Regions from separate parts of the Pseudocitrobacter sp. CD920760 genome, predicted to be linked through region 4. Evidence: predicted binding sites of a transcription regulator. Region 4 holds the regulator's gene; each other region holds the start of a gene.

Evidence for each region. Region 4 encodes PurR, which represses purine synthesis genes. Its sites were predicted from a motif close to CANGCAAACGTTTGCNTG; they were not measured.
Region 1: purT (formate-dependent phosphoribosylglycinamide formyltransferase) is a predicted target of PurR. The motif match lies at 1,881-1,898, and genes of this name have one in related genera.
Region 2: purH (bifunctional phosphoribosylaminoimidazolecarboxamide formyltransferase/IMP cyclohydrolase) is a predicted target of PurR. The motif match lies at 2,252-2,269, and genes of this name have one in related genera.
Region 3: AC1MKH_RS08430 (amino acid aminotransferase) is a predicted target of PurR. The motif match lies at 1,544-1,561, and genes of this name have one in related genera.

Annotation. Positions count from the first base shown of each region.
Region 1 is NZ_CM173490.1:3,147,413-3,151,628, forward strand. It holds gene ptrB (oligopeptidase B) at 1-1,032, opposite strand, end outside; gene AC1MKH_RS14790 (tellurite resistance TerB family protein) at 1,115-1,756, opposite strand; gene purT (formate-dependent phosphoribosylglycinamide formyltransferase) at 1,937-3,115, shown strand; gene AC1MKH_RS14800 (nucleoside permease) at 3,499-4,216, shown strand, end outside.
Region 2 is NZ_CM173490.1:241,914-246,129, reverse strand. It holds tRNA gene AC1MKH_RS01135 (tRNA-Glu) at 63-138, opposite strand; rRNA gene AC1MKH_RS01130 (16S ribosomal RNA) at 224-1,765, opposite strand; gene purH (bifunctional phosphoribosylaminoimidazolecarboxamide formyltransferase/IMP cyclohydrolase) at 2,376-3,965, shown strand; gene purD (phosphoribosylamine--glycine ligase) at 3,977-4,216, shown strand, end outside.
Region 3 is NZ_CM173490.1:1,854,511-1,858,726, reverse strand. It holds gene AC1MKH_RS08435 (porin) at 357-1,439, shown strand; gene AC1MKH_RS08430 (amino acid aminotransferase) at 1,626-2,816, shown strand; gene AC1MKH_RS08425 (MBL fold metallo-hydrolase) at 2,866-3,513, opposite strand; gene mepK (peptidoglycan L,D-endopeptidase MepK) at 3,529-4,080, opposite strand.
Region 4 is NZ_CM173490.1:2,900,966-2,905,181, reverse strand. It holds gene punC (purine nucleoside transporter PunC) at 1-251, opposite strand, end outside; gene punR (DNA-binding transcriptional activator PunR) at 360-1,292, shown strand; gene purR (HTH-type transcriptional repressor PurR) at 1,289-2,314, opposite strand; gene cydH (cytochrome bd-I oxidase subunit CydH) at 2,609-2,698, shown strand; gene AC1MKH_RS13565 (MFS transporter) at 2,860-4,026, shown strand; gene sodB (superoxide dismutase [Fe]) at 4,065-4,216, opposite strand, start outside.

The DNA of each region.
Region 1 (4,216 bases), 250 kb from region 4:
ATTAATCTGCCGCAGGCTGGTCAGGCCGTGCTGACGCTCCTCCAGCACCAGCCAGTCGGTAAAGAGCGTAAAGCTCTCAAGCATCACATCATCGCGTGCCGGAATCAGCGTTTGCCACTGTTTCTCATCGCGTACATTACTGCGGTAAAGACCGAAGTTTTTCCCTTCACGGTTGGAGCGAATATAAAAATGATGCTGAAAGTGATCGATGCTGTATTCATGATCTTTTCGACGCGGCAGGAACACGATCGGTTCGGCATCCGGCAACTCGGCATCAAGCAGCCGCATTTCGCTGGTCGTGGCGCTGGAGAGCGCGATCACCACATAGTGTTTCGAGGACGTTTTATGCAGGCTGACGTAGAACGTGTCATCTTTCTCTTCATACACCAGCGTATCCTGCGCCGCAGGCGTACCGATGCGATGTCGCCACACCTGCCACGGCAGAAGCGTCGTGGGGTGCTTGCGAACATAATAGAGCGTTTGAGAATCATTGACCCAGACGATGCCAGGAGAGACATTCTCCAGCACTTCAGGATACCAAATCCCGGTACGCAAATTGCAAAAACGCAGGCCGTACTGGCGACGCGAAAGATAATCTTCGGTGATCGCCAGCAGATCGTTGTCCGGTGAAACCGTCAGCCCACCGAGGGTATAAAATTCGCTGTGCGCGGCGCGCTGATTAGCGTCGAGCAACAGATCCCAGGGTTCCCACTCCCCCTTCTGCACCGACTGGCGCTGATATATCGCGTACTCGCAGCCCGGCTCATACACCTGGCGATAGCGATAACCGTTTTTGGTATAGGGCGCGGACTCTTCTCGCTGAGGAATACGGTCGATGATCTCCTTCAGCACGCGCTCCTGAAGCTCGCGCTGAGAATCCATCACACTTTTTCCGTAATCATTTTCCTGATGCAGATAATCGAGGACCTCTGGCTCTGCGCGATTGTCGTCGCGCAGCCAGAAATAGTTATCGATACGCGTATCGCCATGAAGCGTCATGGCGTGAGGAATTCGTTTCGCTTTTGGCGGCATGTCATTGTTCTTCTGTATTAGTCACACCCTATAAGGGTGGACAAATTAAACGACGATGCAAGCGAAACCTGTGACAAGACGTTTAAAGTTGCTGTTTTTGTTGCTGCAAATCCTGCTCGATGCCTTCTCGCACTTCCGGCGGCAGCTTCAGCGCGTCGCCCAGCGCATTCAGATAGCTGCGCTCCATAAAGTGATCGATATCTATCGCCGCACAACTCACAAAGTAAAGCTCTAAAGCTTCCTCTTCGTTATGCACATCACGCGCCAGACGTTGGGGATCGAGCGGCTGTTCAATAGCCTGGGCGATCAGCGCACGCCCCTGCTCCTCAACACCGGCTTCGCGCAGTTGCTGTTCGATGGCCGCCTGCTCTTTGGCATCAATATGCCCGTCGCTCTTCGCGGCGAACACCAGCGCCAGAATCAGTCGCTGCGTGCGCACATCCAGCGGCGCGGCAGGTTCACCGTATCTCTGTTCTGTTTGCGGATTGCCCTTTAACTTATCTTTATATTTGTTCCACAACACGCTGCCCGCCACCGCACCGCCGCCGACTAACAGCGCCCCGGTGCCGTATTTCGCCAGCATTTTGCGCGAGGATTTACTGGCGACCAGCAACCCCGCCAGCCCGCCCAGTGCGCCAGGCACCAGCATTTGGCTGAGATCTTTCTTCCCCTCACCCGATTTTTGCCCCAGCAGCGATTGCAGTTGATTAAGCCAGCCAGACATATGACCTCCGATAGATTTGTGCCAGTTATCCAGCGTAGGCGAGTCGATGTCAGGATATGTCTGCGCCGCATAAAGATGCGCAAATTTAAGGTGATAGCGCGGGGTTAACGCTGACAGCAAGACAGACGCAAACGTTTTCGTTTATAATGCGCGAAATTTTGACAGACGATGGAAGATGCAATGACTTTACTAGGCACAGCCCTGCGTCCTGCGGCGACGCGCGTAATGCTTTTAGGTTCTGGCGAACTCGGAAAAGAGGTTGCCATTGAGTGTCAGCGACTGGGAATTGAAGTGATTGCTGTCGATCGCTATGCCGATGCGCCTGCCATGCACGTCGCTCACCGCTCGCACGTCATTAACATGCTGGATGGTCAGGCGCTGAAAGCGCTGGTCGAGGCGGAAAAACCGCATTTCATCGTGCCGGAAATTGAAGCTATCGCCACCGACATGCTGGTTGAACTGGAACGTCAGGGCCAGAACGTGGTGCCCTGCGCGCGCGCCACGCAGCTGACCATGAACCGCGAAGGCATTCGTCGCCTGGCCGCCGAAGAACTCAAGCTCCCCACGTCGGCATATCGCTTCGCCGACAGCGAAGCGGCGTTCCGTGATGCCGTCACGGAAATTGGCCTGCCCTGCATCATCAAACCGGTAATGAGCTCATCCGGCAAAGGCCAGAGTTTTATCCGCAGCGAAGCGCAGCTCGCCGACGCCTGGCTGTATGCCCAGCAGGGTGGCCGTGCGGGCGCGGGCCGCGTCATCGTCGAAGGCGTGGTGAATTTTGATTTTGAAATCACCCTGCTGACGGTGAGCGCGGTCGATGGCGTTCACTTCTGTGCACCGGTCGGTCACCGCCAGGAAGATGGCGATTATCGTGAATCGTGGCAGCCGCAGCAGATGAGTCCGCTCGCCCTGGAACGTGCACAGGCTATCGCCCGCGACGTTGTGCTGGCGCTGGGCGGTCATGGTTTGTTTGGTGTGGAACTGTTTGTCTGTGGCGATGACGTTGTCTTCAGCGAGGTTTCCCCACGCCCGCATGACACCGGGATGGTGACGCTGATTTCACAAGACCTCTCCGAGTTCGCCCTGCACGTTCGCGCATTCCTGGGCCTGCCGGTTGGCGCGATTCGTCAGTATGGTCCGTCCGCCTCAGCGGTTATTCTGCCGCGTTTACAGAGCCAGAACGTCACCTTTGATAACGTTAATGGCGCGGTCGGTGCGGGTCTGCAGGTTCGATTGTTTGCAAAACCGGAAATCGAGGGTACGCGTCGAATGGGCGTGGCGCTGGCAACAGCGGATTCGGTTGATGACGCCATCGAGCGGGCAAAAGCTGCTGCTGCCGCCGTGATCGTAAAAGGATAGTTAAGCGGGTTCTTAACGCGAAAGATTTAGTCTGTTTTTCATTCTCCGCTCACAGAATGTTAAAGCATCCGGTAATAGTGATATATTACCGGATGCTCGTTATACACCCACAAAATATTAAAACCATAAGCATATAAAAAACGTTATAAATAACGCCGCATACCTACGCACTAAATAAACAGAATCAATATAGAAATGATCTTGAGCGCAACAGTAAAATGTATTGGTTTTTATCGCCACTGTTCGATTATAAAGATAGCGTACCGATATTACACCTAATCGACATGAACTTTATTCATTTCGATATATCGGCGCAACATAAACTCAATGCATTCATTTTTTATTAAGGGTTTACTATTATTTATATTACGTAGGTAAATAACATGAATCTGAAACTTCAATTAAAAACGCTTTCTTTTCTACAGTTTTTTCTATGGGGGAGTTGGCTTAACACCTTTGGCTCCTACATGTTTATTACATTGCACTTCAAGGGTGAAGATATCGGTGCGGTATACAGCACCTTGGGGATTGCCGCCGTCATTACCTCAACCTTGTTTGGGATAGTCGCGGATAAATGGATTAGCGCAAAATGGGTTTATGCCGCTTGTCACTTTATCGGCGCCATCATGCTATTTATTGCCGCGACAGTCACTACCCCCTCCGCGATGTTCACGGTTATCCTGTTGAATTCTTTAGTTTACATGCCAACTCTTGGTCTCAGTAATACTATCTCCTACTATCGACTACAAAATGCAGGGTTGGATATTGTTGCGGCGTTCCCGCCTATTCGCATATGGGGAACCATCGGTTTCATTGCTGCGATGTGGGCGGTAAGCCTTGCGGGGTTCGAACTTAGCCATGTTCAGCTCTACATCGGTGCCGCAGCCTCTCTGGCATTAAGCCTGTTTACATTAACGTTACCCCGTATCCCGGTCGCTAAGTCGAATCAGGCGCGCGGTATTATCGACGTATTGGGACTACGCGCTTTTGCTTTATTCAAAAATAGCAAAATGGCCATCTTTTTTATTTTTTCGATGCTGTTGGGTGCCGAGTTACAAATCACGGGTATGTTTGGTAATACCTACCTGCACAGCTTTGAGC
Region 2 (4,216 bases), 2.6 Mb from region 4:
AGACTTAACAGTCTGTTTTGAGATATTAAGGTCGGCGACTTTCACTCACACATACCAGCAAGTGGCGTCCCCTAGGGGATTCGAACCCCTGTTACCGCCGTGAAAGGGCGGTGTCCTGGGCCTCTAGACGAAGGGGACACTGAAGTCTCAATCGCAAGACGCCTTGCTATTTACTTTTCATCAGACAATCTGTGTGGACACTTCAAGGAACGGTTCTTTAAGGTAAGGAGGTGATCCAACCGCAGGTTCCCCTACGGTTACCTTGTTACGACTTCACCCCAGTCATGAATCACAAAGTGGTAAGCGCCCTCCCGAAGGTTAAGCTACCTACTTCTTTTGCAACCCACTCCCATGGTGTGACGGGCGGTGTGTACAAGGCCCGGGAACGTATTCACCGTAGCATTCTGATCTACGATTACTAGCGATTCCGACTTCATGGAGTCGAGTTGCAGACTCCAATCCGGACTACGACATACTTTATGAGGTCCGCTTGCTCTCGCGAGGTCGCTTCTCTTTGTATATGCCATTGTAGCACGTGTGTAGCCCTACTCGTAAGGGCCATGATGACTTGACGTCATCCCCACCTTCCTCCAGTTTATCACTGGCAGTCTCCTTTGAGTTCCCGGCCGAACCGCTGGCAACAAAGGATAAGGGTTGCGCTCGTTGCGGGACTTAACCCAACATTTCACAACACGAGCTGACGACAGCCATGCAGCACCTGTCTCACGGTTCCCGAAGGCACCAATTCATCTCTGAAAAGTTCCGTGGATGTCAAGAGTAGGTAAGGTTCTTCGCGTTGCATCGAATTAAACCACATGCTCCACCGCTTGTGCGGGCCCCCGTCAATTCATTTGAGTTTTAACCTTGCGGCCGTACTCCCCAGGCGGTCGACTTAACGCGTTAGCTCCGGAAGCCACGCCTCAAGGGCACAACCTCCAAGTCGACATCGTTTACAGCGTGGACTACCAGGGTATCTAATCCTGTTTGCTCCCCACGCTTTCGCACCTGAGCGTCAGTCTTCGTCCAGGGGGCCGCCTTCGCCACCGGTATTCCTCCAGATCTCTACGCATTTCACCGCTACACCTGGAATTCTACCCCCCTCTACGAGACTCAAGCTTGCCAGTTTCAAATGCAGTTCCCAGGTTGAGCCCGGGGATTTCACATCTGACTTAACAAACCGCCTGCGTGCGCTTTACGCCCAGTAATTCCGATTAACGCTTGCACCCTCCGTATTACCGCGGCTGCTGGCACGGAGTTAGCCGGTGCTTCTTCTGCGAGTAACGTCAATTGCTGAGGTTATTAACCTCAACACCTTCCTCCTCGCTGAAAGTACTTTACAACCCGAAGGCCTTCTTCATACACGCGGCATGGCTGCATCAGGCTTGCGCCCATTGTGCAATATTCCCCACTGCTGCCTCCCGTAGGAGTCTGGACCGTGTCTCAGTTCCAGTGTGGCTGGTCATCCTCTCAGACCAGCTAGGGATCGTCGCCTAGGTGAGCCGTTACCCCACCTACTAGCTAATCCCATCTGGGCACATCCGATGGCAAGAGGCCCGAAGGTCCCCCTCTTTGGTCTTGCGACGTTATGCGGTATTAGCTACCGTTTCCAGTAGTTATCCCCCTCCATCAGGCAGTTTCCCAGACATTACTCACCCGTCCGCCACTCGTCAGCGAATCAGCAAGCTGATTCCTGTTACCGTTCGACTTGCATGTGTTAGGCCTGCCGCCAGCGTTCAATCTGAGCCATGATCAAACTCTTCAATTTAAGTTTGATGCTCGTGAATTAAACTTCGTAATGAATTACGTGTTCACTCAGAGACTTGGTATTCATTTATCGTCTTGCGACGTTAAGAATCCGTATCATTGAGTGCCCACACAGATTGTCTGATAAATTGTTAAAGAGCAGTTGCGACGCGCTTTAGCGAACTGTCGCGAGGTGGCGTATATTACGCTTTCCTCTCTCAGAGTCAACCCTGATTTTCAGGATTTTTCTCTTCAACCGAAGCGGCTGTTTGTGTGAAGTGATTCACATCTGCCGTGTCAGTGGGAGCGCATTATAGGGAGTTCTCGTGAGGCTGCAACCCTAAATATGCGGTAATTTTACCGATTGCTGAAATCCACAGCAAAACCCCGCTTTATACCAACTTAACCACAGAGTTATCCACAACCAGGCAGATCTTTTCTCTCTATAAAGGGTATCGTGACCGAATAATCCGGATAGCTCAAATGAAAAAGAAAAATTCGCGAGCGTTGCGCAAACGTTTTCGTTACAATGCCACCGCAAAACAAGGATACCCCGTAAGGGGCGTTAGCTGAGTTTTTCGCGAAAAATTCAGCTAACGCTCTCTGTAATAGTCAAATCCAGGGGATTTACCATGCAACAACGTCGTCCAGTCCGCCGCGCTCTGCTCAGTGTTTCTGACAAAGCCGGTATCGTCGAATTCGCCCAGGCACTTTCCGCACGCGGTGTGGAGCTGCTGTCTACAGGGGGCACTGCCCGTCTGTTAGCAGAAAAAGGTCTGCCGGTAACCGAAGTTTCCGATTACACCGGTTTCCCGGAGATGATGGATGGACGCGTGAAGACCCTGCATCCGAAAGTACATGGTGGCATTCTGGGCCGTCGCGGCCAGGACGATGCCATTATGGAAGAACATCAGATCCAACCTATCGATATGGTGGTTGTTAACCTGTATCCGTTCGCCCAGACCGTGGCCCGTGAAGGTTGCTCGCTGGAAGATGCGGTTGAGAACATCGATATCGGCGGCCCAACCATGGTGCGCTCCGCCGCCAAGAACCATAAAGATGTCGCAATCGTCGTGAAGAGCAGCGACTACGACGCCATTATTAATGAGATGGATGCCAACGAAGGATCGCTTCTGCTTGCAACCCGTTTCGACCTCGCCATCAAAGCCTTCGAACACACCGCCGCCTACGACAGCATGATTGCCAACTATTTCGGCAGCATGGTTCCGGCTTACCACGGCGAAAGCAAAGAAGCCGCCGGTCGCTTCTCGCGCACGCTGAACCTGAACTTCATTAAGAAGCAGGATATGCGCTACGGCGAGAACAGCCACCAGCAGGCTGCCTTCTATATAGAAGAGAATGTGAAAGAAGCCTCCGTTGCCACCGCAACCCAGGTTCAGGGTAAAGCCCTCTCTTATAACAACATCGCCGATACCGATGCGGCGCTGGAGTGCGTGAAAGAGTTCGCCGAGCCGGCATGTGTGATTGTGAAGCACGCCAACCCTTGCGGCGTGGCTATCGGTAATTCCCTTCTTGATGCTTACGATCGCGCGTACAAAACCGACCCAACCTCCGCATTCGGCGGCATTATCGCCTTTAACCGCGAGCTGGATGCTGAAACCGCGCAGGCCATCATTTCTCGTCAGTTTGTCGAAGTGATTATTGCGCCGTCCGCCAGCGAAGAAGCCCTGAAAATCACCGCCGCCAAACAGAACGTTCGCGTCCTGACCTGCGGTCAGTGGGGCGAGCGTGTTCCGGGTCTTGATTTCAAACGCGTGAACGGCGGTTTGCTGGTTCAGGATCGTGACCTGGGGATGGTCGGCGCGGAAGAACTGCGCGTCGTCACCAAACGCCAGCCGACCGAACAGGAACTGCGTGATGCGCTGTTCTGCTGGAAAGTAGCGAAGTTTGTGAAATCCAACGCCATTGTCTATGCCAAAAACAATATGACCATCGGAATTGGCGCGGGCCAGATGAGCCGCGTGTACTCCGCGAAAATCGCCGGTATTAAAGCTGCCGATGAAGGTCTGGAAGTGAAAGGTTCCTCGATGGCTTCTGACGCGTTCTTCCCGTTCCGCGACGGTATTGATGCCGCCGCCGCTGCGGGCGTGACCTGCGTAATCCAGCCTGGCGGTTCTATCCGTGATGACGAAGTGATTGCCGCCGCCGACGAGCACGGTATTGCGATGCTCTTCACCGACATGCGCCACTTCCGCCATTAATGGAGCGACAGATGAAAGTATTAGTGATTGGTAACGGCGGGCGCGAGCACGCGCTGGCCTGGAAAGCGGCCCAGTCGCCGCTGGTTGAGACTGTTTTTGTTGCTCCGGGTAACGCAGGCACTGCGCTGGAACCCACGCTGCAAAACGTCGCTATCGGCGTGACCGATATCCCGGCGCTGCTGGATTTCGCGCAAAACGAAAAGGTAGATCTAACCATCGTCGGCCCGGAAGCGCCGCTGGTGAAAGGCGTG
Region 3 (4,216 bases), 1.0 Mb from region 4:
GCTCATATTTACATCAACATGCTCAACAAACAACCACATTAGAGATTAAAGATAAGAAATTCATATAGATATCCACTATTTCACTTAATACTTCCCTAACCCCAACAGAACTTTGAGTTGTCTCACAAAGTTCCTTATTTTTAACTTTTTGTTACACATAATTTCCTCTTGTTACTTAATTAGGATATTTGTAGCACTTTCAGGCTAGCGAAACGGTGGTTTGAATGGAAATATGCCTCTCAGACACAAAAAGACACCAAACTATCATCAATGTTTCTGTAAATTTTTATTGACAGAAGTTATTGGCGGCAGTGGCGAGTGTCGATATAAAAAAAACCTAATGAGGGTAATAAATAATGATGAAGCGCAATATCCTGGCAGTGGTGATCCCTGCCCTGCTGGTAGCCGGTGCAGCTAACGCTGCAGAAATCTACAACAAAAACGGCAACAAACTGGACTTTTACGGCAAAATGGTCGGTGAGCATGTGTGGACCACCAATGGTGACACCAGCAACTCTGATACCACCTATGCCCGTATTGGTGTGAAAGGGGAAACTCAAATTAACGAACAGCTGACCGGTTATGGTCAGTGGGAATACAACATGGATGCGTCCAATGTTGAAGGTTCTCAAACCAGCAAAACCCGTCTGGCCTTCGCAGGCCTGAAAGCCGGTGAATTCGGCTCTTTCGACTACGGTCGTAACTACGGCGCTATCTACGACGTTGAATCCGCAACCGATATGCTGGTTGAGTGGGGCGGCGACGGCTGGAACTACACTGATAACTTCATGACTGCGCGTACCAATGGCGTAGCCACCTACCGTAACTCTGACTTCTTCGGCCTGGTCGATGGTCTGAGCTTCGCGGTTCAGTATCAGGGTAAAAACGAAGAACGTAACATTCAGAAGCAGAATGGCGACGGCGTCAGTACCTCTGCAACTTATGCCTTTGGTGAAGGCTTCGCGATTTCCGCAGGCTATGCGAACTCCAACCGTACTACCGATCAGAAAAATCAGGCCTTCAGCGCCAGCGGCGACAAAGCTGAAGCGTGGGCGACCTCTGCTAAGTACGATGCCAACAACGTCTATGCTGCGGTCATGTACTCTCAGACCTACAACATGACCCCGGAAGACGCTGGCTTTGCCAACAAAACCCAGAACATTGAAGCAGTGGTTCAGTACCAGTTCGACTTCGGCCTGCGTCCCTCCGTTGGCTACGTCCAGTCTAAAGGTAAAAACCTGGCTTCCCGCCCTGGCTTCGACGGCGGCACTGCTGACCTGCTGAAATATATCGAAGTGGGTACCTGGTACTACTTCAACAAAAACATGAACGTCTATGCAGCGTATAAATTCAACCTGCTGGACGAAAACGACTACACCGCAGCCACTGGCCTGTCCACCGACGACCAGGCAGCCGTGGGTATCGTGTACCAGTTCTAATCAGTACGCCACTTTGTTATATGCACAGGAAACAGGGCTTCGGCCCTGTTTTTTATATTTCAGCCAGTTAAAAATCGCGACTTTTGAAAAGGCTCGCGCTTTTCATTGCAAACGGTTGGCATTTTGTAAATCTGCCGTTAACCTGATAGCGGATTTCTCCAAGTCACTCATAAATGGAACCCCGTCATGTTTGAGAACATTACAGCCGCCCCTGCCGACCCAATTCTGGGCCTGGCCGATCTGTTTCGTGCCGACGACCGCCCGAGCAAAATCAACCTCGGGATTGGAGTTTACAAAGATGAGACCGGTAAAACCCCGGTTCTGACCAGCGTTAAAAAAGCGGAGCTTTATCTGCTGGAAAATGAAACGACCAAAAATTACCTCGGTATTGATGGTATCCCGGAGTTTGGTCGTTGCACGCAGGAGCTGCTGTTCGGTAAAGGAAGTGAAATCGTCAACGCTAAACGCGCCCGCACGGCGCAAACGCCTGGCGGTACTGGCGCACTGCGCGTCGCGGCAGATTTCCTCGCCAAAAACACCAGTGCGAAACGCATCTGGGTTAGCAACCCGAGCTGGCCGAACCATAAAGGCGTCTTCAACGCTGCGGGTCTCGAAGTTTGCGAATATGACTACTATGACGCACAGAACCATGCGCTCAATTTTGATGGCCTTGTTGCCAGCCTGAACAATGCACAGGCCGGCGATGTGGTGCTGTTCCACGGCTGCTGTCATAACCCGACCGGTATCGATCCGACGCTGGAGCAGTGGCAACAGCTGGCGAAGATCTCCGCTGAGAAAGGCTGGCTGCCGCTGTTCGATTTCGCCTACCAGGGCTTCGCCCGTGGTCTGGAAGAAGATGCAGAAGGTCTGCGCGCGTTCGCCGCGCTGCATGATGAGCTGATTGTTGCCAGCTCTTACTCTAAAAACTTCGGTCTGTATAACGAACGTGTTGGCGCCTGCACCCTGGTCACCCGCGATGCGGACAACGCCGATCGCGCCTTCAGCCAGATGAAGTCGGTCATTCGTGCTAACTATTCCAACCCGCCAGCTCACGGTGCGTCCGTTGTCGCCACCATTCTCAGCAATGACGCTCTGCGCGCTATCTGGGAACAGGAACTGACCGACATGCGTCAACGCATTCAGCGCATGCGTCTGCTGTTCGTGAACACGCTGCAGGAGAAAGGCGCGAATCGCGACTTCACCTTTATCACTAAACAAAACGGGATGTTCTCGTTCAGCGGCCTGACCAAAGATCAGGTGCTGCGTCTGCGTGAAGAGTTTGGCGTGTATGCGGTGGCGTCTGGCCGTATCAACGTCGCCGGTATGACGCCGGACAACATGGCGCCGCTGTGCGAAGCCATTGTCGCTGTGCTGTAAGACGGGTCAGACGACATAAAAAAGGCCGCTTTCGCGGCCTTTTTTGCTCTTACCAGACAGGCATTTCATCCTGCAGGAACGGGTTGTGCAGCCGCTCATAGCCGAGCGTTGACAGCGGCCCATGACCTGGAATAAACGTCACGTCATCGCCCAGCGGCAACAGCTTGCGTTTAATCGCGTCGATCAGTTGGCCGTGGTCACCGCGTGGAAAATCGCTGCGCCCCACCCCGCCCTTAAAGATAACATCCCCGGAAATCAGCAAGCGCGAGGCATCATCGAAAAAGACGATGTGGCCCGGCGTGTGGCCCGGACAATGAAGAACCTGCAACTTCACGTTACCCACGCTCACCGTTTCGCCTTCATTCAGCCAACGGTCTGGCGTCAGTGGCTGGCACTCTTCGAGGCCAAACATCCGGCTCTGTTGCGGTAATCCCTGCAGCCAGAACTCATCTTCTTTTTCCGGCCCAATCACGGGAATACCGTAATGCGCAGCCAGCTCCGCCGCCGCGCCTACGTGATCAAGATGCCCGTGAGTGAGTAAAATCTGAACCAGAGTAACGCCAGCGGCCTCAACCTGTTCTTTGATTTTCTCTGCGTCGCCGCCTGGATCGACCAGCGCAGCAAGTTTCGTTTGCTCGCACCAAATCAATGAACAGTTCTGCGCGAACGCGGTGACCGGAATAATACGATAGTTCATAAGGCTCCTGTTTCGTTACCAGTGCCGCACCGGCCCGGTATCAATATGCACAAAGTTGCTACGTGGGTAGTATCCTACACCACCTGCGCGCATAGATAACGCGGCTTTGCGAATATTGCTTAACGAAACACCTTCAATATGGAAATCCATCGCCCGTCCTTTCGTGTGGTAGCTGTTTTTCGCTACACCACGGCTATGGGCACGTAATTCATTATTCGTGTCAATGGCACGATAGCCAGAGATTAGCTGTACCGGACGGTTAGAGCCTAATAAGCCCTGCAACCGATAAAGCTGGTCGAATAATGAGGGGTCGATAGAAGTTATTTTATTCGCGCGAAAATCACGGAAGAAATGATTGAGTTTTGCTAATTCATCCTGAATATAGCCTCTGCCGTCGAAAAACTCGGCTTTTATCAACTCACCCGTATGAAGATTGTTCAGCGTCAGGATCCGCGGACGTGGGGTCGAGAGGGTAGCAAGTGCGGGCGTCGGCAAGATGGCAGCAGCGCCCAGCGCAGCCCCACCCAGCGCCAGCAGTTTGCGGCGATTAGCGTCAAATTTGTCCATGATAATCAGGTCTACAAGTAAATGTGATCGAAATTTATGCACTTCTGGCGCACGTAGGGCACCTTACCGGGCATTTCTGCCAACGTCAAGGCGACCATCCCAGCGCAACCCGCGCCACCAGGGCTTTCCGGGGCGA
Region 4 (4,216 bases):
CCAAAGGCGAAGATGGTCAGACCAATCAGCAGAACAGGCTTGCGGCCATAACGATCTGAAAGCGGCCCCCAAAGCAGCTGCGCGAGAGCAAACCCGGCAAGGAACAGACTCAGGCTGGCGCTGACAGCCGCTGCCGGCGTTTGGAGATCGTTTTGAATCACGGCGAAGGCCGGAAGATACATATCGGTGGCCAAAAAGCCTAATACGCTCAGGCCGGCGAGCCAGACTAAAAATCCTTTCCCAGGTTGCATAAAAACGCCTTTTCTTGTTTTGGAAGAGGCTGAGAGTGTAGAGAGTGAAATTTGCCTTGTGAAACGCTAATATTTGCGTGTTGGTTTCAAAAAATTTGTGAGCAGAAAATGTGGTCTGAATATTCACTGGAAGTCGTGGATGCCGTTGCGCGGAATGGCAGCTTTAGTGGCGCGGCAAATGAGCTGCACCGTGTACCTTCTGCAATCAGTTATACGGTACGTCAACTGGAGGAGTGGCTGGCGGTTCCGCTGTTTGAACGTCGCCACCGGGATGTAGAATTAACCCCCGCCGGGGCATGGTTTTTGAAAGAGGGGCGTTCTGTTATCAAAAAAATGCAGATCACCCGTCAGCAGTGTCAGCAAATTGCTAATGGCTGGAGAGGGCAGTTGGCCATCGCGGTGGACAATATCGTAAAACCAGAGCGCACCCGACAGATGATTGTCGATTTTTATCGCCACTTCAGTGACGTAGAGCTGTTGGTGTATCAGGAGGTATTTAACGGGGTGTGGGATGCACTGGCGGATGGGCGCGTTGAGTTAGCGATTGGCGCGACGCGCGCGATTCCCGTGGGGGGGCGCTATGCGTTTCGCGATATGGGCATGCTGAGCTGGCAGTGTGTGGTAGCCCGTACGCATCCGCTGGCGCAGATGGCGGGGCCGCTCAGTGATGACGTGTTGCGCAACTGGCCGTCGCTGGTGCGCGAAGATACGTCACGTTCGTTACCTAAACGTACTACCTGGTTACTGGACAACCAGAAGCGGGTCGTGGTGCCTGACTGGGAATCGTCAGAAACCTGCTTATCCGCAGGATTATGCGTTGGCATGGTACCAGAGCATTTTGCGCGACCGAAGATAGATAAAGGTGAATGGGTTGCTCTGGAACTGGAAAACCCGTTTCCCGATGCGGCCTGTTGTCTGACCTGGCAGCAAAACGACAGTTCACCGGCGCTAAGCTGGTTACTCGAGTATTTAGGGGACAGTGAAACGCTGAACAACGAATGGTTGCGAACGCCCGATTCGAGCGTCCGCAAAGAGGCTTAACGGCGGTAATCGCGGAACGGGCCGTCGGCCACGGAACGGCGTTCAATCAGGCGCGGGTGCACTTCAATGGACTGCGACTCTTCGCGTTTACTGACAATTCGGTCCATCAGCATATTGAAGGCGGTTTCCCCGAGGGAATCCTTCGGCTGGTGGATGGTGGTCAGCGCCGGGGTAAAGAAACGCGAGTTGCGCACGTTGTCGTAACCAATCAGCGAGATATCCTGCGGCACGCGCAGCCCCATTTCGTCTGCGGCGCACAACGCGCCCATCGCCATGACATCGCCACCACAGAAGATAGCGGTAGGGCGCGGATTCTGGGACAGTATTTGCTGCATCGCGCGATAGCCGGATTCCGGTTCGAAATCGCCCTGCACAATCCAGTTTTCCGGCACCTTGATCATCATCTCTTCCATGGCTTTCATAAAGCCAGCCAGACGACCTGCGCCGGTATTGCGCTCCAGCGGGCCTGGGATCACGCCAATTTCGCGATGCCCACGTTCCACCAGATAACGACCAGCCATATAGCCGCCTTCGAAGGCGTTATCGATAACTGAGTCGGTAAAGTCAGCTTTCGCTTCGCCCCAGTCCATAACCACCATCGGAATATGACGGTACTCTTCCAGCATCTGCAGCAGCGAATCCGGATATTCGGAACACATCACCAGCAGGCCGTCCACGCGCTTCTGCGCCATCATGGAGAGATACGCGCGCTGTTTTTCAAGGTTGTTCCACGCATTCCCGAGGATCAGGGTATAGCCTTTCTGGAAGCAGTTCTTCTCAACGGCTTCAATAATTTCTGCAAAGTAGGCAGCTTCACTGCTGGTCGCCAACAAACCAATGGACTTGGTGTGATTGACCTTCAGGCTACGGGCCACGGCGCTGGGAGAGTAGTGCAATTCTTTGATTGCCGCCCACACCGCTTCACGCGTCTCTTCGGCGACAAAACGCGTCTTGTTAATCACATGTGATACAGTTGTAGTGGAAACGTTTGCGCGCTTCGCTACATCTTTAATAGTTGCCATTCCATCTCACTCCAGACCCGGGCCTGCCCCTGATCGATTCAATACGAAAACGTTTGCCTTCACTCACCCTGGCGCAATGTTATAAATTGCGGTTCGCCGGGAAAACGACACAGGACGACAGGAGGGGGTCAATGGCCGATACACTTTTTAATAAGCGTCGAATTTTGTCTTATCTTTGCCAAAAGTGGAAGCGCAAAATCGGTTATTGCGTGAAATCCGGGAAGATTTTTGCGAATAAGTGTGCAAAAATGACATAGCTCACTTTTGGTGTGGGGATAATAAGGAGAAAAATTGATGAGTACCGAACTGAAGATGTCAATTACCACCACGGTTATTACGCTGGCGCTGATCGTGGCTGCCGCGCTGACCGCCGTCCTGCATTAACCCATCCTAAAGGGAGAGGCTGCTCTCCCTCTCTGAGATTGTTATCAATTCAGCAAAAATATTTTGCTAATTTGTTCACTTCTGTTTTTTTGTGATTGATGTCATGCTTTTGCTATCTGTTGTCACGCCGCCCTGCGTTTGCGGCAAACCGGAGTCAAAGCATGAAAGTGAATTATCCCTTACTGGCGTTAGCCGTAGGCGCATTCGGGATAGGTACCACCGAATTTTCGCCGATGGGGCTATTACCCGTTATTGCCAAAGGGGTTGATGTCTCGATTCCTGCCGCAGGTATGTTGATCAGCGCCTACGCCGTAGGTGTCATGGTTGGCGCGCCGCTGATGACGCTGCTACTCTCACATCGCGCACGCCGCAACGCCTTAATTTTCCTGATGGCGATTTTTACCCTGGGTAACGTCCTTTCTGCTATCGCCCCGGATTACACCACGCTGATGCTGTCACGCATTATAACCAGCCTCAACCACGGCGCGTTCTTTGGTCTGGGGTCGGTGGTTGCCGCAAGCGTGGTGCCAAAACATAAACAAGCCAGCGCGGTAGCGACCATGTTTATGGGGTTGACCATCGCCAATATCGGTGGCGTTCCGGCGGCCACGTGGCTTGGGGAGACCATCGGCTGGCGCATGTCGTTCCTGGCGACGGCAGGGCTGGGCGTAATTGCAATAATCGGCCTGTGGTTGTCGCTGCCGAAGGGCGGGGCGGGTGAGAAACCAGACGTGAAACGTGAACTGTCGGTGCTGGTACGCCCACAGGTATTGTCTGCGTTGCTCACGACCGTACTGGGCGCTGGGGCGATGTTCACGCTCTATACCTACATTTCTCCGGTTCTGCACACCATCACGAATGCGACGCCTGCCTTTATCACATTAATGCTGGTACTGATTGGCGTGGGCTTCTCAATCGGTAACTATCTTGGCGGTAAATTTGCTGACCGTTCAGTGAGCGGTACGCTGAAAGGTTTTCTGCTGCTGTTGATGCTGATTATGCTGGCGATCCCGTTCCTGGCGCGTACGGAAATCGGCGCGGCGTTCAGTATGGTGGTGTGGGGCGCGGCGACCTTTGCGGTGGTGCCACCATTGCAGATGCGCGTAATGCGTGTTGCGCACGAAGCGCCGGGGCTCTCTTCTTCGGTAAACATTGGCGCGTTTAATCTCGGCAATGCGCTGGGTGCCGTAGCTGGTGGCGCGGTGATCTCCGGTGGACTGGGTTACAGCTTTGTGCCGGTAATGGGGGCGATTGTGGCAGGGTTTGCGCTGCTGCTGGTCTTCTTCAGCAGCCGTTCACAGGGTGAAGAGGCCGTGGTCAGCCAGTAACAAAAACGCAGAAGGGGATACCCTTCTGCGTCATTTCTTTATGCCGCCAGATTCTCAGCAACAAACTTCCAGTTTACCAGCGCCCAGAAGTGCTCCAGATAGCTCACGCGCGCATTGCGGTAATCAATATAGTAAGCGTGCTCCCACACATCTACCGTCAGCAGCGGTTTGGCATCCGTGGTCAACGGCG